Regions from separate parts of the Rufibacter soli genome, predicted to be linked through region 1. Evidence: riboswitches for the same ligand, from Rfam matches in the RefSeq annotation. Region 1 holds a riboswitch; the other holds the start of a gene.
What was found. A riboswitch is a leader RNA that binds a small molecule or an ion and turns the genes downstream of it on or off. The one in region 1 is predicted to bind S-adenosylmethionine.

Region 1 (12,034 bases):
AGCACGGGCCACAGCAGCCGTGGCCTCAGATTTACTCATGGTATAAAAGTGCAGGCAGGGTACGCCAAATTCTACCAACTCTTTGCACTGCTGAATAGTCCACTCAATACCTACTTGTCTGACATCTGCCGGGGTTTTAGCGGCCTCCACAGCGGTTACTAGGTCTTCTGGCAAATCAATGTTGAAATAGCGGGGCAGAACGTTTAGCTGGCTTTTAGCCGTGATAGGTTTTAGGCCAGGCAGAATAGGAACCGTGATGCCGGCGGCGCGGCAGGCTTTTACAAAATCACAGAATTTCTTATTGTCAAAGAACATCTGCGTGATGATGTAGTCGGCGCCCAGATCTACTTTGTGTTTGAGGTACTTAAGGTCAGAGGCCAGGTTAGGGGCCTCCAGGTGTTTTTCTGGGTAACCGGCCACGCCAATGCAGAAGTCGGTGGGCACGGGGTTCTCCATCTCCTCATCCAGGTAATGACCGTGGTTGAGTTGCACCACCTGCTGGATCAGGTCTGAGGCGTGGGCGTGCCCGTCTTTGTGCGGCCGGAAACCGGGCTCGGTTTTCACGGCATCGCCGCGCAGCAGGAGCACGTTGTCAATACCCAGGAAGTTGAGGTCCATCAAGGCATTCTCGGTGTCTTCTTTGCTGAAGCCCCCGCAGATGATGTGTGGCACCGTGTCAACGTGGTACTTGTTCATGATAGCCGAGCAGATCCCTACCGTGCCGGGCCGCTTCCGGATGGTGATTTTCTCCAGCAACCCGTTTCCGCGCTCCTTGAACACGTACTCCTCGCGGTGATAAGTCACGTTGATGAAGGGCGGTTTGAATTCCATGAGCGGGTCAATGCCCTGGTAGATAGACTGAATGCTGGTACCCTTTACAGGCGGCAGAATCTCAAACGAGAACAGGGTGTTGGTGGCGTTGTGCAGGTGCTCGGTAACTTTCATTGACGTAGTGTCGGGGTATCTTTTAGCTTTTGGCCTTTGGTGTTTTTATGTAAGCAGTTGGATGCTAAAACGTTTATTTGCCATCCTGAAGGAATCTCGGTAACGAACAGTAGTAGCGTTAACCACAGTCCTTATCTAATTCGCCCACAAGGTCCTTTCAGGATGACAGTAGGGGAGGGAAACCCCTTTCTTGTAGATAAAATGTTTTCTGTTTCGGGGCCGTTTTTCCAAAAACGGCCCCGAAACAGAAATACCTTAATAATTCAAAATAGGGGACAACCAGCGCTCGGTCTCCTCCACGCTCAAGCCTTTGCGCTGCGCGTAATCCACTACCTGGTCTTTCTCAATCTTGCCAAGCCCGAAGTACTTTGACTGCCGGTGCGCAAAATACATGCCCGAAACGGCGGCGGTAGGGTACATGGCCAGGCTCTCGGTTAAGGTGATGCCGGTATGTTTCTCTACCTCCAGCAACTGGAACAGGGTGGTTTTCTCGGTGTGGTCCGGGCAGGCCGGGTAGCCGGGAGCCGGACGGATGCCCTGGTATTTTTCCTTGATGAGTTCCTCATTGGAAAGGCTTTCCTCCGGCTCGTAGGCCCAAATTTCCTTGCGGACAATCTCGTGGAGTTTTTCGGCAAATGCCTCTGCTAGACGGTCAGCCAAGGCTTTGGCCATGATGGAGTGGTAATCGTCGTGGTCGGCTTCAAACTGTTGCACCAGCTCGTCCAGGCCAATGCCAGCCGTTACCGCGAACCCACCGGTGAAATCGGCTAGGCCGGTTTCTTTGGGGGCCACAAAATCTGCGAGGGCGATGTTGGGCACGCCCGGGCCTTTCTGTCCTTGTTGGCGCAGCGTCCGGAAGTGGGTGAGCACCTGGGTGCGCTGTTCATCAGCGTAGATTTCCACGTCATCATCACCTACAGAGTTGGCCGGGAACAAGCCGGCTACGCCGTTGGCGGTAAGCAGTTTCTCGTCTACAATGCGCTTCAAGAGCGCCTGGGCATCAGCGTAGAGTTTGGTGGCCTCGGTGCCTACAATAGGGTCTTCCAGCAGTTTCGGGAATTTACCGTGCAGCTCCCAGGCCTGGAAGAAGGGCGTCCAGTCAATGTAAGGTACCAGCTCTTCCAGCGGGAAGTTTTTGAATTCCTGCACGCCGGTTTTAGCGGGCGTATACACGTCTTCGGCCTTCCATTCAATGGGCAGCTTATTGGCGCGGGCCTCTTTGAGAGGCAGGTATTTCTTTTCTTTCTGGCGGCTCAGGTAGCCTTCACGCATCTGGTCGTATTCCGCCCGCAGGTCTACCGCGAATTTTTCCTTGTTCTCGGGGCTCAGCAGGGAACCCACTACCGGCACGCTGCGAGACGCGTCCAGGACGTGCACTACGGTGCCGCTGTAGGCCGGGGCAATCTTCACGGCAGTGTGCGCGCGGGAAGTAGTAGCCCCGCCTATGAGCAGCGGGATATGGAAGTTCTGTCGCTCCATCTCCTTGGCCACGCTCACCATCTCGTCCAAAGACGGGGTGATAAGGCCAGACACGCCAATCACGTCTACATTATGCTCGCGGGCGGCGTCCAGAATCTTGCTGGTGGGCGTCATCACACCCAGGTCAATCACCTCGTAGTTGTTGCAGGCCAGGACCACGCCCACAATGTTTTTCCCGATGTCGTGCACATCACCTTTCACGGTGGCCATGAGAATCTTGCCGTTGGTTTGGCGGGTGGAGGTATCACCGGAGGCGGCAGCGCGTACTTTTTCTTCCTCAATGTAAGGCAGCAGGTATGCCACGGCTTTTTTCATCACGCGGGCGCTTTTCACCACCTGCGGCAAAAACATCTTTCCTTCCTGAAACAGGTCGCCTACCACGTTCATGCCGTCCATGAGCGGACCTTCAATTACTTCAAGCGGTTTCTGGTACAGGTGGCGGGCCTCTTCTACGTCCTGGTCAATGTATTCCACCAGGCCTTTCACCAGGGCGTGGGTAAGGCGTTGCTGCACCGGCTCGTTGCGCCAGGCTTCGTCGCGCACTACTTCCTTGCCTTTGTTTTTAACGGTCTCGGCAAACTCAATGAGGCGTTCGGTGGCGTCTGGGCGGCGGTTCAGAATCACGTCTTCCACGCGCTCCAGCAGGTCTTTGGGGATTTCCTCGTACACCTCCAGCATGCCCGCGTTCACAATACCCATGTCCAGGCCGGCTTTTACGGCATGGTACAGGAACACAGAGTGCATGGCCTCGCGCACCGGGTCATTGCCCCTAAAGGAGAACGACACGTTGCTCACGCCGCCGCTCACCTTGGCGCCCGGCAGGTTTTCCTTAATCCAGCGGGTGGCCTTGATGAAGTCTACGGCGTAGTTGTTATGCTCCTCCATTCCCGTGGCCACGGTGAGGATGTTGGGGTCGAAGATGATATCCTGGGGCGGGAAGCCTACCTCTTTGGTGAGGATGTTATAGGCCCGCTCGCAGATTTGGATGCGACGCTCGAAGTTGTCGGCTTGACCTTCCTCGTCAAAGGCCATCACCACCACGGCGGCGCCGTAGCTGCGCACCTTGCGGGCGTGTTCTTTGAACAGTTCTTCGCCCTCTTTGAGAGAGATGGAGTTCACGATAGCCTTGCCCTGTACGCATTTCAGGCCGGCCTCAATCACGCTCCATTTGGAGGAGTCAATCATGATGGGCACCCGCGCGATGTCTGGTTCAGAGGCAATCAGATTCAGGAACAAGGTCATGGCGGCCTCTGAGTCCAGCATGCCCTCGTCCATGTTCACGTCAATAATCTGGGCGCCGTTCTCCACCTGCCCACGGGCGATGGCCAGGGCTTCCTCGTACTGCTCGTTTAAGATAAGGCGCTTGAATTGCTTGGAGCCGGTGATGTTGGTGCGCTCGCCTATGTTGATGAAGTTGGACCCCTCAAACACGGTCAGGGGCTCCAGGCCCGAGTAGGTAGGAACGGCCGGAAGCGTGGGCAACGGACGCGGCGGGTATTGCTTCGCAATCTCAGCAATGACCTTGATGTGCGGCGGCGTGGTACCACAGCAACCGCCCACAATGTTCACGAAGTTGTGGTCCAGGAAATCCTTGATGTGCTGGCCCATCTGCTCCGGCGATTCATCATACGCGCCAAACGCGTTGGGCAAACCGGCGTTGGGGTAGGCACTAATGTGGAATTTAGAGGCCTTGCTCAGAGACTCCAGGTGGGGCCGCAACTGTTTCGCGCCCAGCGCGCAGTTAAAGCCCACGCTTAAGAGCGGCATGTGCGATACTGAGTACAGGAACGCCTCTACGGTCTGGCCCGAAAGGGTGCGGCCGCTGGCATCGGTGATGGTACCAGACACCATAAGCGGCAAACGCTTGCCGGTCTGCTGGCTGTATTGGTCAATGGCGAACAAAGCCGCCTTGGCGTTCAAGGTGTCAAAAATGGTTTCTACTAACAGTAAATCCACGCCGCCGTCTACCAGCCCGCGCACCTGCTCCGTGTAAGCATCTACCAGTTCATCAAAGGTGATAGCCCTAAAGCCGGGGTTGTTCACGTCCGGCGACAAAGAAGCGGTCCGGTTGGTGGGCCCGATGGCGCCGGCCACGAAGCGGGGTTTGTCCGGTGTTTTGGCGGTCCATTCCTCGGCGGCTTCCTTGGCTATTCTGGCCGACTCATAGTTTAGTTCATAGACCAGGTCCTGCATGTCATAGTCGGCCATGGCAATGGAGGTACCGCTGAAGGTGTTGGTCTCGGCAATGTCGGCGCCGGCCTCAAAGTAGAGGCTATGGATTTCCTTGATGATGTGGGGTTGGGTGAGTGAGAGCAAATCATTGTTGCCCTTCACGTCCAGGTGGAAGTCTTGGAAGCGCTCGCCGCGGTAATCGGCCTCTTGCAGGTTGTACCGCTGAATCATGGTGCCCATGGCACCGTCCAACACTAAAATTCGTTTTTGTACTTCTTCCTCAATTCTTGTCATCTTCTTTGCTCACCAAAATGGTAGGTTGCGGCTCAAGAAAGGGCAGGAGGAAGGTGGCGGGCAGGGTGTAGGAATCTCCGTCACTCATCTCCCCCAACACGGCAGCCGTGTTGGGCAGGAAGTAGCACCCAACTCAATTGGGTTGCTAAGACATCACAGGGCCTAATCCCTCCGTCTTTCTTGATAAGCAAAGCAAAGATAGGGGCTGGAGCGGGAAGATGCAAATTAAGCGGAGGAGAGCGTTTTGGGCCTGTTTTTGGAAAAACGGAGGCGGGTGCGCTGAGTTCTGAGTTCTGAGTCCTGAGTTGATCAGCAATAGAGGGTCATCCCCCCACCCCCTTCAAAGGGGGGACGATATGCATGTTCTCCAGTGTAAACACCCCGCTGCGCTCCCCTCAAGGGGAGAGTCTGTGTTGAATAAGCGGCGTTCCATTTTGAGCCTGTTTTCTGCAAAACGCGTCTAAAATCTCCTCACCCAATCCCCACGCATTCCCCCAGTTCCAGTCTTTACTTCGAGCGCCTCGCTTGTGGCCCTGCAACAAATATACTAAGCGCAGAAGGCACCTCGGCCGCAAGGGCAGTGCGAGGGGGAAAGACGGGGCCCCGCGGCCGTGAGCGCTCGGAGGGAAACCATGAAACAACCAAGCATAAGAGCTTAAGGCTAGAACAGACACCACGCCAGCCACAGGCGGATATGCGTGCACAAGGTAATTGCAAGTTGATAAGAAGCCTTGGTTAAACCGGAACCAACCATCAAAGCCTCCATTCCCCACTAGTGAAGTGCTCTTCTAATTCATCGCCAGAGGCGTAAACTTTAACAAAGTTTTTTGTAACGCATTTGCTTACTCTCCATCTAATGGGAAACCAATAACCTTTAATGTCATGAAAAACCTAAAGAGAATGCTTGCTTGTATGGGTAGCCTTTTGATGTGTGCCCTGGTGAACCCCGAGGTGCAGGCGCAAGGCACCACTCCTCTCTCAGACCCTGAGGTAGCCTCTGTGGCCGTTATTGCCAATAAAATAGACATTGCCTATGCCAAAATTGCCAAGGAGAAATCTAAGAACAAGCAGGTACTGGAGTTTGCCCAAACCATGACCAACGACCATACCGCAGTCATTGACCAGGCGGTGGCCCTGGTGAAAAAACTGGGCGTAACCCCCAAAGACAATGCCGTTGGCAAAAAGATGCTGGCAGACGCTGAGAAAACAAAAGCCAGTTTACGTACCAAATCTGGGTCAGCCTTTGATAAAGCCTATATAGACAATGAGGTAACCTATCACAAGGCGGTCATTTCAGCGGTAAAGAACCTGCTCATTCCTGAGTCTGAGAACGCAGAGTTGAAGGCCCTTTTACAGGGAATAGTTCCTGCGTTGCAGACCCACCTGGAGCACGCGCAGATGGTGCAAAAACAATTCAAATCTAAATGAGGACGGTAAAAGAATGGCGCAGGTGGTGTTTCAACGGCCTGTGCCTTGCTTTTCTGTTGGTGGAGCCTGCTAGCCTGCGGGGGAGCGTTTCACCCGCCACGCACACGGTAGAGATAAAGCAGATGAAGTTTGTACCCGCAGAATTGACGGTGCGCAAAGGAGACAAAGTGGTGTTCCTCAATAAAGACATAGTGATGCACAACGTCACTGAGACATCTGGCAAAACCTGGCAGTCGCCTAAACTAGCTCCCGGAGGCTCCTGGACCTGGCTGGCCACCAAGACCACCGGGTACTACTGTAGCTTTCACCCGGTGATGAAGGGGAAAATCATTGTGAAGTAACCTCTGGTTAATCTGTAGCAACCCATAAAAAGAAAAAGCCTGCACGAGGCAGGCTTTTCAAGTAGGTTTGGGGAAGCATTAGAATGTATAGCGGATGGTCAGAGCTCCATCTGCGAACGGGAAAAGTCCGTCTCGGTTGACCTCGATAAATGGCTTAAAATCGAGCCCCAGAGAAATCGGGATTTCCGTAATCTGATATTCCAAACCTACAATTCCGTCTATACCCACCGTGGTGAGCGTTCGGTCATAAGATTCATAATAGTGTTTATAAGAACGAGGGTGGTAATACCGGCCCCTAAAGGACCCAATATGGGCCCCGGCGCCGTAAAACCACTGTAGGCTGCTTATGCCCAGAGCAGGAGCGTGTTTCTCATACAGCCCTGTTAATTGAAACCCCCTTCTGGTAAAGCCAGTTCCCAGGATCACCTCTAAAGCGGCGTCTGGTTGCAGAAAGAACTTTCCTGAAATGCCTGACGTGTAGCCTCCCACTCTAAGGCCCACTCCGTGTTTCTGCGCCTGCGCCGTAAAGTGGTTACCGAAGGAGAACAACAGTAGCCCCAGCGCAAAAATAAGATGTTTGTTTTTCATGGTAAAAGATTCTTTGCTGAAATGCGTGCCTGCCCCAAGGATGGGCACCTTCTTAACTGCGTAGAACCGGGTATTATTTTACGGTGTGGAAAACAAGCCCCAGAAAGATTCCTCCCTCTTTCGGGCCAGAGGTCCGGGGCAAAGTTAGCTTTTTTTGTAAGACTGGAGGTACGCTTCCTTGGAGGTGCGTTGGCCAATAAGCCTGAAAAAGCTGATTCTTTGGTCTTTGTCTTTTTTTAAAGCCCGCGCAAATGGGTCTTTTTTTCGGCCAGCCTCCTCAAAATCCTGCACATACTGCTCCCGTATGAGGTTGGCAGCGGGGAGCAGGTCGGCGGTCTTTATCTGTACCAGGCCGGTTTTCTCCCAAAGCTTGCGCCACCACTCCACGGTGTGGATGTAGTACCAGTAATTCTGGTAGTCTTTCTGCAGAAACTCGGGTACCTGGTCCAGGGTCTCGATCTCCTCCTTGAAGCACACGTCCACAATGCCAATGTAGCCTTCGGGTTTCAGAAAGCGGCAAATGTAGGGCAGGTACTTGTCATCGGTTCCGAAATAGGTATAGGAGTCAATAACCAGCACCACGTCAAAGAATTCCTCGGGGAAGGGAAGGGAGCGGGCATCGGCGCGCAGCGGAAAGACGTGGTTCTCCAGGTTGGCCTCCAGCACGCGCTGGTAGTTATCCGTAGCCGAGATGGCCTCATCTACGGCCCAGACCTGCACGGCAAACTCCTTGGCCAGAAAAACAGAGCTTGCCGCCTTGCCGCAGCCCAGATCCAGCACGCGCATGCCTTTCTGCAACGGAATCTGGGAGGTGATGCTCTCCAGATTATATAGCACGTTTTCGCCCATGGAATGCTCACGCACCCACTGGGGATCATACTGGGTACTGCGCGGGAAAAAGTGTTTGATCTGGTGGTAGTCTGCGTCCATGGCGGCGGTTTTTCTCCCGAGAGGTACGCAAAGCAGGAAGAGAGGTTGGTAACAACGGCAGAGCCAACGCGCCAAATCCAGGAATTTTAGCAGGTAAGGCGCGGAAAGCGTTTCTGGTGAGGGATTTCCGTTTTAAGCCCGTTTTTCAGAAAACAGCCCTAAAACGCCTTTAGAAAAGAACAATCAATAATTAGCAATTAAGCAAATTCCTGCATCTGCTCAGAGGAGTGCACCAGTACGCCCCCGCCGTCTTGCTTAGCCGCCTCCAGCATGGCCTTGGCCACCGCCTTGGCCGGAATGCCTTTGTACTTGCGAAGCGGTCCGTTGAAGATAAAGCCTACCCCTTTCATGAGAGAGGTAGCGAATTTCTCGCCTAGCCTGAACTCCTGGCGCTCGCCTAATAATAGCGAAGGCTGAAAAATGTGCACGCTGGTAAAGGGCAGGGCTTTCACGGCTTCTTCCATTTCGCCTTTTACCCGGTTATAGAAAATACGGGAATGGGCATCTGCCCCCAACGACGATACCACCAGAAACTGCGAGGCAAAGTGGGAAGCCGTGAGCTTGGCCAGCTTCACCACATAAGTATAGTCTACCTGGTAAAACTTGTCTTTGGAGCCCGCTTTTTTGATGGTAGTGCCCAGGCAGCAATACACGTCATCGGCCATGAGGCTGTGGCGGTTTTTCTCCAGATTATTGAAGTCTACCACCAACTGCTGAAGTTTGGGGTGCCTGATGGGCAAGGTGCTGCGGCCTATTGAAATGACTCTGTTGTAGCGTTGGCTGTTAAGCAGCAAGTGCAGGCACTCACCACCTACTAGACCGCTTGCGCCGGCAATAAGCGCCACCTTGGGAGATACCATAGTTCTGGGGTAAGAAGCGTTAAGATTTCAGGACGCGTTTGATGACCTGATAGTCCAGGTAATATAGCATCTTAACGGAGAAACTATTCAATTGTTTGGCCTGTAAGGTGTTGCGCAAATTAGGGAAATACAGGTTCTGATCTGGGATTATTGAGTTATAGATGGCATTTTTCCAGACCACACTCAGCTCACTACCGGGCGCAAACCGCCAGCTATATACCAGGTCAATGTTAAAGGCATTGAAGTTTCGGTTATCAGAGGCGGGGGAAGGAGGACGGTACCCCAGCGGATCTATATTGCCGTTGGCCAGCAGCAGGTAATAGCTCTGCCAGGTGGCGCTTGACCAGTAGTGCCGCATGTTGAGGTTAAGGGCCGTGCGGGCGTTAAAGATATAGGTGCCGGTTAAGGTGTTGTTGACCGTGTTCACGGTGCGGGACCCAAAGAAAATACTGTCCTGTACGCCTTCCCCGGTCAGGGGGCTGTTGTCTTTGCCGGCATACCCAAAGTCACGCAGAGACCGGTTGTAGTTGATGCGGTACACAATCTGTAAATGGTCGTTTACCCGTACCCGGGGGGCCAGGCCCAGCCACCCGTTCAGTTGGTCATACTCCCCAGAGCGGTACATGCCAAAATTCATGTCAAGGGCCAGCTTCTTGCGGTAGTCACTGGAGATATAGCCACTTACCTCAGTACCGGCCGGGCTCCTGAACTTGCGGTCTGGCACGCCGTTGCGGTAAGACCGGGGCTCAAAGTAGTCATAGTTGTTATGCGGCAACCAGGCCACCGTAAAGCCGAAGGACAGGAATTTACGGGTGGTGGCGTTGGTCTGGAAGAAGTACACCATCTGCGCGTAAGAAGCCGGTTTGTACAGCATGCGGTGCTGCACCCCCAGCGCATTGTAGAGGTTGTTGAACTTCCAGAAGGGCTTATAGAAGTTGTACCGTACGTTGGCCTCATTCTGGATGGTGTTGTTGTTGCTCAGGTAGCCCAGGTCATTGATGTCATAGGTGTGGTTCATGCTCTCATGCTCCACCGTGAACTGGAAATTACCGCTGGTCTTGCCAAATTCCACCTCATAGGCATGACCCAGTTCCACCTTTTCCTGGCCCTCGGCTACTTCTCCTTTGTTGTAGTGCTGGCTCAGGTTACCGGCCACCTCCAAGGCATAGCTGTTCTTTTTGTTGGTGAGCCGGGTCATGAGACCGGTCACATTGGCGTTGTAGAAACCGTGCCCGCGGGTTACGTTGGTGTTGGTAAAGGTCACATATGAACTGTTGGGCAGGCTCTGGTCCAGCACCAGCACGTTGTAGTTGGTAACGGGGTCTGTGAGGACCCTGAATTCCTCCTGGGTGTCCTGGCTTTTGAGGGTGGCGTAGGTGTTGCGGGTAACGGCGTTGAACAAACCAATGCCCAGGCCCTTGCTGGTCCGCCCCGAAATCTTGGTGGCATTCACCAGACTGGCTTTCTCTGGGTTTTCTAGTATTTCTGCGTCTTTTCCGTAGCGGTCCTGATCATAGGCCAGGTTATTATAATTAAGGGGCTGCGCGCCGATGCGGCGGGAGTAGAAGAGGCCGGCCTTGTTGAAGAGTTCGGTGCCCTCGGTGAAGAACTGCCGGTTTTCATTGAACCGCACCTCAAAGGGTGACAGGTTGAGGACCTGGGCATCTGACTGGGCCTGCCCAAAATCGGGGACCAGGGTCATGTCCAGGGTGAAGGCGTCATTAAGGCCGTATTTAATGTCCATACCGCCGTTGAGGGTGGTGGTGAGGTTTTTCTTGCCTTCCTGGTTGTGCGGGTAATGATCGGCGTATGCCGAAAGGTAGGGCATTACCGATAACCGCAAAGGAGCTTTTATTCCCTTAATGCCGTCCACTACCCCAAACTGGTTGGCAAAGCCCTGCACCGAGCTGTCAATAAAGTTCCAGAAGGAGTCTTCGCGGTAGCGCCGTATGCCCCGCCAGAAATTAATGCCCCAGGTCTGCACCTGGCGGTTTGAAAACCTAATGGCCGAGTAGGGGATGCGCAGTTCCACGGACCAGCCTTGGGCATGGCGGGCCACGGCGCTTTGCCAGACGGCGTCCCAGGAGTTTTCGTTGCCGTTGGTGGTGGCCTTGAAATCAGTCTGCACGCCGGCGGCGGAAATCTCAAACCCCAGGGCGTTTTGCTTGTCCAGGTAGGTGTCAAAATACACCCCAAACATGTCTGCGTTCACCTGGCCGCCGTCGCGCGGGCTTAACTGTGACAAGATGGAGTCTGGGGCGGTATCAAAGAGCATGGCGCCAATGTAGACCGCATCATCATCATAGAGCATGCGTACCTCGGTGCGTTGTTTGGCAGGCGCCCCGTTGTCTGGCACAGTCTGCCTGAAATCAATGGCCGGGGTGGCCAGTTTCCAGCTTTCCTCGTCTGGCAGACCATCTATTTTAGGGGCAGCGGTGGTGCGGACGGCAGTAAACTGCTTGGTGATTTTGGGCGCCTGGGCATGCGCCATGAGCGTAAGGCAACAACAGGTAAGCAGAAGAAGGAAAAGGTGTTTCATAGGGCTGACCAGGCAAAAAATACAACAGGAAAATCAGGGGGTAATAGAAAGACTAATCCCGTTGTCTAGTAGTTGCACGTCGCCGCGTTTATATAAAGCCCCGATGGCTTTTTTAAAGGTTTTTTTGCTCATGCCCAGCTGTTGGTAGATTTCCTCGGGGGCAGATTTATCGGTGAGGGGCAAAAAGCCGTTTTGCTCTTTCAGGCGTTGGGCAATCAGGTCGGCGGCTTGCTCCACCTCGTCATAGCCCTGCTTCTGGAGGCTCACATCCAATTTATTGTCTTCGCGTACTTTTTTGAGGTAGCCTTTGGCGTACTCACCGGGCGTCAATGACCTGAACACTTCATTGCGGTACAGCATGCCCAGGTACTTGTTATTCACGATGACCTGGTAACCCAGCGCCTTCTCCGGACCAATTAACAACTGCACCTCGTCGCCTTCCTGCAGGGTAATGGGGT
Region 2 (12,034 bases), on a different contig from region 1:
TTACGCAAATGCGGGCCACTTTGTAGGGCAGTGACTCTTCACGGGCCAGTATATCATACAGTCCTTGGCCTACGCAGCCAAACCCAAATAAGCCAATAGTTAGAAGACGGTGGGAATCCATGTTTTTCGTTGTTGTTTTTTCTGTAAAAAGGTATCCAGGGCCTGGCTTATCTGGGTGGTTTCCAGTAAGAACCCGTCATGCCCGGCAGGCGAATGAATAATCTCCAGGGTTACGTTTGAGATATGACGGGCCACAAACCGCTGCTCATTCACCGGGAACAGCACGTCGGTGTCTACTCCTATTATAAGGGTTTCGGCCTGCACGCGGCGCAAGGCTTCTTCCAGACTTCCTCGATTTCTGCCCACGTGGTGGTGGTCCATCATTTTGGTTAGCTGCCAGTAAGAAAAGGCATTGAACCGCTGCGCCAGTTTTTCCCCTTGGTATTGCTGATAGGTAGCGGCCCGGTAATGGCGCTTCCGCTCTTCTGAGGGATCGCGCTGGGCTTGGTTATAGGCTTTATAGGTACGGTAAGACAGCAAGGCAATGGCCCGCGCGGTGCGCATGCCCTGCAAACCGGCATCATCCGTGTCTAACTGCCAGGTCACGTCCTGTTCAATGGCCATGCGTTGGGTTTCATTAAAGGCAATGGCCCAAGGCGTTTGCCGGGCGTTTGCCGCCACTTGCACCAGCCGTTTAGTTACCTCTGGGTATTCAATGGCCCATTCCAAGGCCTGTTGTCCGCCCAGGGAAGCACCAATCAAAACTTGAATCTGTTCAATACCCAGTTCCTGGCGCAAAATCTCAAACGCCTTTACCGTATCCAGAACAGTAATGGTGGGGAATGCGTGATAATAAGGCTTGCCGGTATCTGGATTAAGGCTCAACGGACCGGTAGAACCGTAGCAGCTACCCAAAGAGTTGGCGCAGACAATAAAATGCTTGGCCGGATCAAAGGTTTTGCCTTCCCCAAAGAGGCCATCCCACCAGTCTTTCACAAAGGCGTTGCCGGTAAAAGCATGGCACACCCAAATAACGTTGCTGCGGTCTTCATTCAACGTGCCCCAAGTGGTGTAAAATAGTTGGAAACCGGGCAATGATCGCCCGGACTCCAAAAGAAACTCATCTGTATAAGAAAAAACGCGTCCTGATAACATGGCAAATACTAGTTTAAAGAGGCTTCTACTTGGATGTCACGCACCCGTACTTTGGCAAACGCCTGTTCAAAATCTGCCTTGATGTCTTCAATATGCTCAATGCCCGCAGACACCCTAAGTAGCGTGGGGTTTACGCCGGCAGACAGTTGCTCCTCTTCATTTAATTGCTGGTGGGTGGTGGAGGCCGGGTGAATGATGAGCGTTTTGGCGTCGCCCACGTTTGCCAGGTGGCTTACCAGTTCCAGGCTGTTCACAAAAACCTCGGCTTCTTCTTTCCCGCCTTTCAGGTTAAAGCTTAGCACACCGCCAAAACCACGTTTCAGGTATTTCTGAGCCAATGCGTGGTACGGGCTGGAAGGCAGACCGGGGTAATTAACGCTTTCCACCAGAGGGTGTTTCTCCAGCCATTGAGCCAGGGCCAGCGCGTTTTCTACTGTGCGGTCCACCCGCAGCGAAAGCGTCTCCAGGCCTTGGATTAACTGGAAGGAATTGAATGGACTTAAAGAGGGACCAAAATCACGCAGTCCTTCTACCCTGGCCCTAATGGCGAAAGCGATGTTGCCGAACGGACCATTGGCGCCAAACACTTCCCAGAAATTAAGGCCGTGGTAGCCTTCAGAAGGCTCACTAAACTGCGGAAACTTGCCGTTGCCCCAGTTAAAGTTACCGCCGTCTACAATCGCCCCGCCCAGCGTGGTGCCATGACCACCAATCCATTTGGTGGCAGAGGCTACCACCACATTGGCCCCATGCTTGAGCGGCTGGAAAAGGTACCCTCCGGCACCAAAGGTATTGTCTACCACCAGCGGCAGATTATGTCCGGCGGCCACCGCGGCTATTGATTCAAAATCAGGAATGCTAAACCGCGGGTTCCCAATGGTTTCCAAGTACAGGGCCTTGGTATTTTCATCTATTAGGGCGGCATAAGAAGCAGGGTCTTCGTTTTTGGCAAACCTCACCTCAATGCCCAGGCGCTTGAAGGATACTTTGAATTGATTGTAAGAACCGCCGTACAGATTGCTAGAGGCTACAAAATTGTCACCGGCCTGTAAGATATTAGTAAGGGCAATAAATTGGGCCGCTTGCCCAGAACCCACGGCTACGGCCGCTACTCCGCCTTCCAAGGCAGCAATGCGTTTCTCAAACACATCAGTAGTAGGGTTCATGATGCGGGTGTAGATATTCCCGAACTGCTTTAAGGCAAACAGGTTAGCGCCGTGCTCGGCACTCTCAAATACATAAGAAGTGGTCTGGTAAATAGGAACCGCGCGGGAGCGGGTAGTAGCATCTATTTCTTGGCCAGCGTGCAGCTGAAGGGTTTCAAAACGAAGGGAATTAGACATAGTAATGGCTGGTTACAATTGAAAAATTGAACAAAAACAAGACTCCAGAAAAACTAACGGATAGCAGGAACACTCCTGCCGCGGTGCGTCAGACCCTGGAAAACAGGAAAAGGAGGATTATAGGCAACAACAACAGCCCCGCATGCCACAAATTCGCATGCTTGTTGCGCCGAACAAGAAATGAGGTGTACTAAATTTTGTCACTGCTAATGAGCGTGACCCTGCATTGTAAGAAGTGGCTTTTGCTTGATTTTCCATCTTCGTATCAATTTATATTCCCCAAGGCAATATGTCCGTTGGGTTCAGGAATTAGCACCTTACACGGTTGGTAGGTTGCTAGAGCTTCTCAGAGCCTGTCTCTCCACTCTTCTTTATAAATCAACTACCTTGATAATTGACTTGATATTGCAAATGTAGGCCCCAAAACCTTATTTCCAAACTATTTTAAAAAATTTAGTAAATTATTTTTGTCACAGCCGCAACAGCCCGTCAAAACCATTGCAAAACTCATACCCCTACCTAACATTCATTAGCAACTTTACAACTAGCTATTTTCTTATAGCCTGAATTTTCGTTGTTCAACTCCTAACCTTCAGCTCCATCATTTAGCCCAAACAAAGATTTTTTCTGGGTGCATTGATCTGTAAAAGCCTACCGCATATAAACACTTCCCCTAAGGTCTTGCCCCTTATTTTTCCTTTCCTAACTTTGCCGCTGTTAGTCCGCTCTTATGCAAGCATTAAAAGAAACCAACTTCCACTTCCCCAACCAGACCGGGTTTTACCGGGGCAAAGTCCGCGACGTTTATTATTTCAAAGACAAGCTGGCCTTAGTAGCCACCGACCGGATCTCTGCCTTTGACGTGGTGTTACCGCGGGCCATCCCTTACAAGGGTCAGGTATTGAACCAGATTGCGGCCTCCTTTTTAAAAGCCACCGCAGATGTAGTGCCTAACTGGGTAATCAGCCATCCTGCGCCCAACGTGACCATTGGCAAGCAATGTGAAACCTACAAAGTGGAAATGGTGATCAGAGGCTACCTGGCGGGCCATGCCTGGCGGGAATACAGCGCCGGTAAACGTTCCCTCTGCGGAGTGGCGCTGCCGGAAGGCTTAAAAGAGAATGACCCTTTTCCAGAGCCCATCATCACGCCTACCACCAAGGCCGCCGAGGGCCATGACGAAGATATTTCACGGGAGGAGATTCTGCGCCAGGGAATTGTATCTGAAGAAGATTACTTGCAACTGGAGGCCTATACCAGAGCCCTTTTTCAGCGGGGCACCCAACTGGCTGCTGCCCGCGGGCTTATCCTGGTAGACACCAAATACGAGTTCGGTAAAGCCGATGGCACCATTTATGTAATTGATGAAATCCATACGCCAGACTCGTCCAGGTTCTTCTATGCTGAAGGTTACCAGGAGCGCCAGGATGCTGGCGAGCCCCAGCGGCAACTTTCTAAAGAATTTGTACGTCAATGGCTCATAGAAAACGGTTTCCAGGGCAAAGAAGGGCAACAGGTACCTGAAATGACTGACGCCAAATTAACCGAAATCTCCCAGCGGTACATTGAATTGTATGAGCAGTTACTGGAAGAAAAGTTTGTTCCCCAAGACTACGCCAGTCAGCCAGATAGCTTACAGGAAAGCATTGCCGCAAACATTTTTTAACATACTTTGTTACAGATATTCCACCAAAAATTGGTAGATTCGCAGTCTAAACCTTTTTGCTGTTACTTATGAAGTACACAATAGATAAAAAAGAGAACTATACCATCATCACCATAGATGAAAAGAAACTGGACACCACGATCGCCCCTGATCTGAAGTCTGAGTTTGTTAAATTGAATGCAGAAGGTATCACCAACCTGATCTTGGATCTATCAAACGTAAAATATACTGATTCTTCCGGGCTTTCTTCTATTTTGATAGCCAACCGTCTTTGCAACTCTTCTGGAGGCGTATTGATCTTGACTGGCCTTCAGGAGCACGTGACCAAGCTGATCACCATCTCTAAACTGGAGTCTGTGTTGAACATTCTGCCTACCGTTGAAGAAGGTATTGACCGGGTGTTTCTGCACGAAATTGAGAGCGATCTTACCAAAAAAGAAGAATAGTCAATCTGAAGAAACAGCAGTTTGGACTTCGAGCTGAAAATACTTGGTAGCTCCTCTGCCACGCCTTCTTTTGAACGTCATCATACCGCCCAGATTCTCACGGTTGGTAACCAGATAAATCTGATTGATTGCGGCGAAGGTACACAAATGCAGCTGATGCGATACAAAGTAAAGCATCAGCGCATTTGTAACATCTTTATAAGTCACCTCCATGGTGACCATTATTTTGGGTTGGTGGGCCTGCTGTCCACCATGCACCTGCAACAGCGCACAGCCCCTATCAACCTCTTTGGCCCTAAAGGCCTGGCTGACATCCTTTCCCTTCAATTTAAATACGGCGGCACCCAACTCCCCTACCCCATTAACTTTGTGGAGTTAGACACCACCGTTTGCCGTAAAATCTTTGAGGATAAATTCATGACGGTGCACTCGCTGCCTATGCAGCACCGGGTGCCCTGCTGCGGATTTTTATTTAAAGAGAAGGAAAAACCGCGTCACCTGCTCAAATCCAAACTTCCTGATTTCCTTACTCCGCCCCAATTGGTCCGGTTGAAATGGGGAGAAGACATCCGGAACGAGCAGGGAGAAATTCTGGTTCGCAACGAAGACGTCACCACTCATCCCAAGCGCAGCCGAAGCTACGCCTATTGCTCAGACACCAAATACAAGGAAGACATTTTGCCTTACATTCAAGGCGTGGATCTCCTCTACCATGAAGCCACATTCTTAAGTGACATGGCGCAACGGGCAGAATACACCTTCCATAGCACGGCCGCCCAAGCCGCCGCTTTGGCTCAAAAGGCCCAGGTAAAACGGCTACTCATCGGGCACTTCTCTGCCCGCTACAAAGAACTCACCCCCCTGCTGGAGGAAGCCCAGGCTATTTTCCCTAATACCAATTTAGCTACAGAAGGGAAAACAGTTAGTGTGTTGGAGTAATGGTTTTGTAAACATGAATGTTTAGGTCTTCCTTTGTTAAGGTGGGTAGAGGTTTTTTTATCGGACTTTTGCCGTTCGCTTAGATTTGTCTATTAATCAACGATTTAGACAGCTTTTCCTTTCTTCCGCCGTTTTTGGTATTCTCACCAAGGACCAAGATTGCGGCTCAACCTGCAACATCCTTGTGCATGCATTCCCGCCTGTTGCTGGCGTGGTGTCTGCTGTTGCCTATGTCCTTATGCTGTATTGTTGCATGGTTTCCCTCTGAGCGCTCACGGCCGCGGGGCCCCGTCTTTCCCCCTCGCACTGCCCTTGCGGCCGGGTTGCAATTCTCTCTTAGTAAAGCCCCTGCAGGGCCACAAGCGAGGCGCTCGAAGTAAAGACTGGAATTGAGGGAATGCGTGAAGGAGATTTGGTGAAATGTATTTTGGGCTGTTGGCGTTTTAGGCACGTTTTTCGGGAAACAGGCTTAAAACGCATTTCGGCGTACTAAACGCAGACTCCCCCCTTGAGGGGGGCGAAAGGGGGTGTTTACACCAGCAGACATTTCCCTGGTTCAATTTTTCAACTTGGACCTACCATTCGGGAAGTTTCCAACTTCCCTGAGGCGAAAGACTCACCCACGCATTTAGTCCCCCTTTGAAGGGGGTAGGGCTTGACTACGCGTGCAGATCAACTCAGAACCTACCCCAGCCGTTTTGGGCCCGTTTTTCCAAAACCAGGCCTAAAACGGAATTATACCCTACAAGGCACCCTTGCCAAAATTTTATAATTACCGCCTTTCTTCCATCTTTACAGGAAATAAGAACTTAAACCGCCGCATATAAAATGTCCAATTCCACCCACCATTATCACGCCTCCATGGGCGACAAAAAACGACAGCTGTTCATGGTGCTGTGCGGTATTTTCCTCACTAACGCCTTGCTGGCTGAGTTGATTGGGGTAAAGATTTTTTCGGGGGAAGGCGTGTTTGGGTTGCCGGGGGCCCAGATACCGGTTATGGGAAACACATTTGATTTCAACCTCACCGCAGGGGTCATAATCTGGCCAGTGGTCTTTATCACCACTGATATCATTAATGAATATTTTGGAAAAGACGGGGTGAAGCGCATAAGCATTTTAACCGCAATGTTGATCGCTTACGCGTTTCTGGTCATTGTCATTGCCACGGCCTTGCCACCGGCGCAGTTCTGGCAGGACATCAACAACCAGGGACCCAACGGTACGGCCTTTGACATGGACTTCGCTTTTAACAAGGTGTTCCGGCAGGGGCTGGGCATAATCATTGGTTCTTTGGTGGCGTTTTTGGTGGGGCAGTTGCTGGATGCGCATGTCTTCCATTGGCTCAAGGGCATTACCAGCAGCAAAAAGATCTGGATACGGGCCACCGGCTCTACCCTGGTTTCACAGTTGGTAGACACGGTGGTGGTCCTATTTATCGCCTTTTACCTGTTCGGGGATTGGAGCCTTACGTTGGTGTTTTCCGTTTCAGTGATCAATTACCTGTACAAGTTTACCATGGCAGTAGTGCTCACGCCTTTGCTGTACTTGGCCCACCCCATTATTGACCGCTACCTGGCAGATGACCAGAAAGTACCCATGGAAACCTTTATTGCCCAGGATTAATTTCCTCTTTTAGCCGCACGCTTTATGGCGCAACCTCCCTTGTATCTTATCAGTGGTTTAGGGGCTGATGAACGCATGTTTCAATTCTTGGAACTGGATCATCCGCAGCCCCGGTATATCAAATGGATCAGGCCCTCTCCTTCTGACACGTTGGCGACCTATGCCCAAAAGCTGGCGCAACAGATGGAGCCCAGCCAGGAACCGCCCATCTTGATAGGCCTGAGCTTTGGAGGCATGGTTGCCCAGGAAATAGCCCGGCAGATTCCGGTTAAAAAACTTATTCTGGTTTCCACCCTGGTAGATACCCGCCAAATTCCCTTTCCATACCGCTTGGGGGGTTGGTTGAAAGCCCAGATTTGGCTTCCTTTTGCGGCAGCTAAACGCTTTACCGGCCCAGGAGCCTGGCTTTTTGGGGCTATTACGTCCCAGGACAAGGCCATTTTCAGGTCTATTATCAGGGACACAGATGTGCTCACCCTTCGGCGTTCGCTTACGCAGATTCTCTCCTGGCATCAAGAAGCCCCGCCCGCGGGCGCCATCATCATCCATGGTGACCGTGACAAAATCCTGCCTGTTCCCCAGGTTCCGGGCCTTCACGTGATAAAAGGAGGCGAGCATTTAGTAGTGTTAAACCGGGCCAAGGAAGTAAGCGCGTTGATTAACCGGTACCTAGCTTAACCTGTTTTAGGCCTGTTTTGCTGAAAACGGCTTTAAAAAGGGATTGGCTTTCCCGTTTGCCCGTCAATCGTTTACTTTGCAGAGAACTTTACAGTAACAGAATGGCACGAATCCTTACGGGCATCCAAAGCAGTGGCCGTCCGCACCTGGGCAACCTGCTGGGTGCTATCCTCCCCGCAATAGAGCTTTCCAAGAAAACCGAGAATGAATCACTGTACTTCATAGCTGATTTACACTCGCTTACCTCCATCAGGGATGCGCAGGAGCGCCGCATGAATACCTACGCCGTGGCGGCCGCCTGGCTGGCCTTTGGTTTTGACACCGATAAGAATATCTTTTACCGCCAGTCAGACGTGCCTGAAACCACTGAACTGACCTGGTATCTCAGCTGTTTCGCGCCGTTTCCCATGTTGGCTAATGCGCACTCCTTCAAGGATAAATCGGCGCGCCGGGGCTTGGCAGATGTGAATGCCGGGTTGTTCACCTACCCTATTCTCATGGCCGCTGATATTCTGCTGTATGATGCCCAGTTTGTGCCCGTGGGTAAAGATCAGGTTCAGCACTTAGAGATTACCCGTGATGTGGCCAGTTCCTTCAACCATATTTACGGCGATACTTTTGTGTTGCCCGAGGCCAAGGTAGATGAATCTGTCATGACCGTTCCCGGCACCAACGGCGAAAAGATGAGCAAGTCCTACGGTAACACTCTGGATATTTTCCTGCCGGACAAGGAACTCCGCAAGCGCGTCATGAGCATTGTCACCGATAGCAAAGGCCTGGACGACCCCAAAGACCCAGCCACCGACACTACCTTCAAGTTGTACGCCCTGCTGGCCACGCCCGCTGAAACGGAAGACTTGCGCCAGAAATACCTGGCTGGCGGCTTCGGGTACGGCCACGCCAAACAAGCGCTGTATGACCTCATCATCACTAAATACGCAGAGCCCCGCGAGCGTTTCCAGTACTACATGGAGAACCTCCCGGAGATAGACGCCAAGCTAGCCGAAGGCGCCGCCAAGGCCCGTGCTATAGGTGCCCCAGTCCTGAAGCGGGTGCGAGAAAAGTTGGGTTTTTAAGCAGTAGGGCTAATTATTTAGCCAGAATCTATTTCAAACAGGGAAGCCGAAGCAGGAATGCTTCGGCTTTTTGGGTTTCAAGAAGTTTTCTGAAGGACCTTATTCTTTTGCCGTAGGGACAGGGCTTGACCTGTCCGTTGCGATTCTTATTGTAGTCCAGGTTCTCTTTTAGTGGTCGTTTCAAGTTGCTTGCGTTTTGAGGCAGTTTTGCGGAAAACGGGCTTGAAACGGGTTGATCTACACGAGTAATCAGCCCCCTACCCCCTTCAAAGGGGGAGGATATGCGTAAAGTGAGGCCAGAGCCTCAGGGAAGTTGGAAACTTCCCGAATGATGGGTCCAAGTTGGAAACTTGAACCAGGAAAAATGGAGATAGGCGTTTTGAACTGTTTTTGGAAAAACTTGCACAAAACGCCTTTACCTCCTTCCCACGCATTTCTTATTCCAGTCTTTACTTCGCGCGCCTCGCTTGTGGCCCTGCAGTGGCTTTACTAAAAGAAGAAAGCAACTCGGCCGCAAGGGCAGTGCGAGGGGGAAAGACGGGGCCCCGCGGCCGTGAGCGCTCAGAGGGGAAAGATGAAACATTACAGCATAAGGACTTAAGGCATAGGCGCTCGCCACGCCAGCAACAGGCGGAAATGCGTGCACCATTCAGGTGAAGAGGCAGTCTCAGTCGTTGCCCCTAGGAACACCAACATTGACGGGTTAAAGCTAAAAGAAATTGCCAATAGAAAGCAGGCCAAATTTTGCCCCTTGAGAACAAAAACTACAATGAAGAAGCTGAAAAAACAATTCATCGACTTTCTGTTTTAAGCCTGTTTTCCTTAAACCAGGCTTAAAACAGAAAAAGCTCCTGCCCAGGAATTACCTGTACAGGAGCCAGAACCTTTATCTAAAGTATATCTTACAATAGAAAGCCAAAAACTACGCTTTCCAAACTTCCTCGCGAACGTTCTTGCCTACGCTCAGGATAATGCGGGTGGGGTTAGGTACCAGCACCAGGCGGGCTTCTTTGTTGGGATAGGCGTCAGCCTCTACCCAAACACCTTCTTTGCCCGTTACCTCTACCTGGCCGTCACCGCTCAGTTGCTCTGGCAGGTAGGCAGTTGGAAGGAGCACATCAGTATCGGGGCAAACCTTGTGGTGTACGTCCCCTAAGACCTCCTCCAGGTATTCTCCGAAGGAATCATTAAGCTCATCTTCCAAATCATGCAGTTCTTCTTCCACGTCATCATAGCGGTCATCATTGTAAGAGAGTTTGCTCAACTCCTGCTTTTTCTGGATGATGGTGACTAAGGCGGTATTTATTTCTTGGATGTTCATGCGGTCTAAATTTTCACAAATTTTATAACATCTGGCGCTATTTCCAAGTAGATGGCCCAAAACACTACGCCAAATACTTATTTTCTTTCCAGTGCAATTCTTCTATTTTTACACAAAATGCCCCCAATTGCAGACCCATCATTTCAAAAGATAGACCATATGGCAGAGCAAACCGACTTTCTCCCGCTCAAAGGCACAGATTATATTGAGTTTTATGTGGGCAACGCCAAACAAAGCGCTTATTTCTACCAAACGGCCTTCGGGTTTGAACTGGTAGCCTACGCCGGTCCAGAAACCGGTATACGTGACCGTGCCTCTTATGTGTTGCAGCAGGGTAAAATAAGGTTTGTGCTTACCACCTCCCTCCTTCCAGACTCCCCTATCTCAGAACACGTGCGCCTGCACGGTGATGGCGTGAAGGTGATGGCCCTGTGGGTAGATGATGCCTACAAGTCCTATGAGGAAACCATCAAACGCGGGGCGAAATCGGCGGGCGAGCCACAGACCCTCACCGATGAGTTTGGCGAGGTAAAAGTGGCCTCTATCTATACCTACGGCGAAACCATCCACACCTTTGTGGAGCGCACCAATTACACCGGCGCCTTTATGCCTGGCTTTAAAGCCAAGAAAAGCCCGGTGCCGGTAACGCCCGTGGGCCTGAAACACGTAGACCATTGCGTAGGGAACGTTGGCTGGGGCGAAATGAACACCTGGGTAGATTTCTACGCCAAGGTAATGGGCTTTGAACTGCTGCTCACCTTTGATGACGAGGACATTTCTACGGAGTATTCGGCGCTTATGAGCAAAGTGATGAGCAATGGCAACGGCTACGTGAAGTTCCCTATCAATGAGCCAGCCGAGGGTAAAAAGAAATCACAGATTGAGGAGTATCTGGACTATTACCATAGCCCGGGCGTGCAGCACATTGCCATTGCCACCGATGATATTGTGGCCACCGTGGGTGAACTGCGCCGCCGTGGGGTGGAGTTCCTGAGCGTACCTACCTCCTACTACGCCGACCTGCTCCAACGTGTAGGTACCATTGACGAGGCCATCCAGCCCCTGCAGGACCTCAACATTCTGGTAGACCGCGACAACGAAGGGTACCTCCTCCAAATCTTCACCAAACCCGTGGAGGACCGCCCCACCGTATTCTATGAGATCATCCAACGTAAAGGCGCCAAATCCTTCGGGAAAGGCAACTTCAAGGCCCTGTTTGAGTCTATAGAACGGGAGCAGGCTTTGCGCGGAAATCTTTAATCAGGTGCAAATGGTTTAATGTGCTGATGTGTTAATTCACCATTTGGAGATTTGAAGAGGTGGGGATTGGGAAATTCTTTTCCTTCCTCTTTAATGAATCTACCAGAACCTCAGCCCATTACCCCATAGGCATATTAAAAAATAGCACATCAGCACAATAAAAAATTAGCACATTCACTTACCTATGGAAAATAATTTAACCCTTGACCCTGCTGTACAAACCAAGATTTCCTCATGGTTAGACGGCGGCTATGACGCCGATACGAAAGCTGAATTACAGAAACTGGTAGATAGCCAGGACCATGACGCCCTCACCGATTCTTTCTACAAAGACCTGGAGTTTGGGACTGGTGGCTTGCGCGGCATTATGGGCGTGGGCAGTAACCGCATGAACCGTTACACGGTGGGCATGGCCACCCAGGGCTTGAGCAATTACCTGTTAAAGTCGTTTCCGGGGCAGCAGATTAGCGTGGCCGTGGCACATGACAGCCGCAATAACTCACCCTTCTTTGCCAACGTGGTGG

Region 2: it holds a riboswitch for S-adenosylmethionine, as region 1 does, so the genes downstream of both, ACYVJQ_RS11125 (O-acetylhomoserine aminocarboxypropyltransferase/cysteine synthase family protein) here and metH (methionine synthase) in region 1, are expected to answer to the same signal.

What each region holds. Positions count from the first base shown of each region.
Region 1 is NZ_BAAGTS010000005.1:313,544-325,577, forward strand. Features, by position in the region: gene metF (methylenetetrahydrofolate reductase [NAD(P)H]) at 1-945, opposite strand, end outside; gene metH (methionine synthase) at 1,201-4,890, opposite strand; SAM riboswitch class I at 4,972-5,080, opposite strand; gene ACYVJQ_RS15895 (DUF4142 domain-containing protein) at 5,773-6,318, shown strand; gene ACYVJQ_RS15900 (plastocyanin/azurin family copper-binding protein) at 6,315-6,659, shown strand; gene ACYVJQ_RS15905 (hypothetical protein) at 6,738-7,247, opposite strand; gene ACYVJQ_RS15910 (SAM-dependent methyltransferase) at 7,392-8,177, opposite strand; gene ACYVJQ_RS15915 (NAD-dependent epimerase/dehydratase family protein) at 8,375-9,037, opposite strand; gene ACYVJQ_RS15920 (DUF5916 domain-containing protein) at 9,057-11,576, opposite strand; gene ACYVJQ_RS15925 (CvfB family protein) at 11,610-12,034, opposite strand, start outside.
Region 2 is NZ_BAAGTS010000002.1:2,210,424-2,222,457, forward strand. Features, by position in the region: gene ACYVJQ_RS11115 (homoserine dehydrogenase) at 1-121, opposite strand, end outside; gene metX (homoserine O-acetyltransferase MetX) at 100-1,155, opposite strand; gene ACYVJQ_RS11125 (O-acetylhomoserine aminocarboxypropyltransferase/cysteine synthase family protein) at 1,164-2,498, opposite strand; SAM riboswitch class I at 2,766-2,878, opposite strand; gene ACYVJQ_RS11130 (phosphoribosylaminoimidazolesuccinocarboxamide synthase) at 3,229-4,164, shown strand; gene ACYVJQ_RS11135 (STAS domain-containing protein) at 4,233-4,610, shown strand; gene ACYVJQ_RS11140 (ribonuclease Z) at 4,632-5,549, shown strand; gene ACYVJQ_RS11145 (queuosine precursor transporter) at 6,378-7,175, shown strand; gene ACYVJQ_RS11150 (alpha/beta fold hydrolase) at 7,251-7,853, shown strand; gene trpS (tryptophan--tRNA ligase) at 7,955-8,929, shown strand; gene ACYVJQ_RS11160 (hypothetical protein) at 9,852-10,250, opposite strand; gene hppD (4-hydroxyphenylpyruvate dioxygenase) at 10,410-11,510, shown strand; gene ACYVJQ_RS11170 (phospho-sugar mutase) at 11,695-12,034, shown strand, end outside.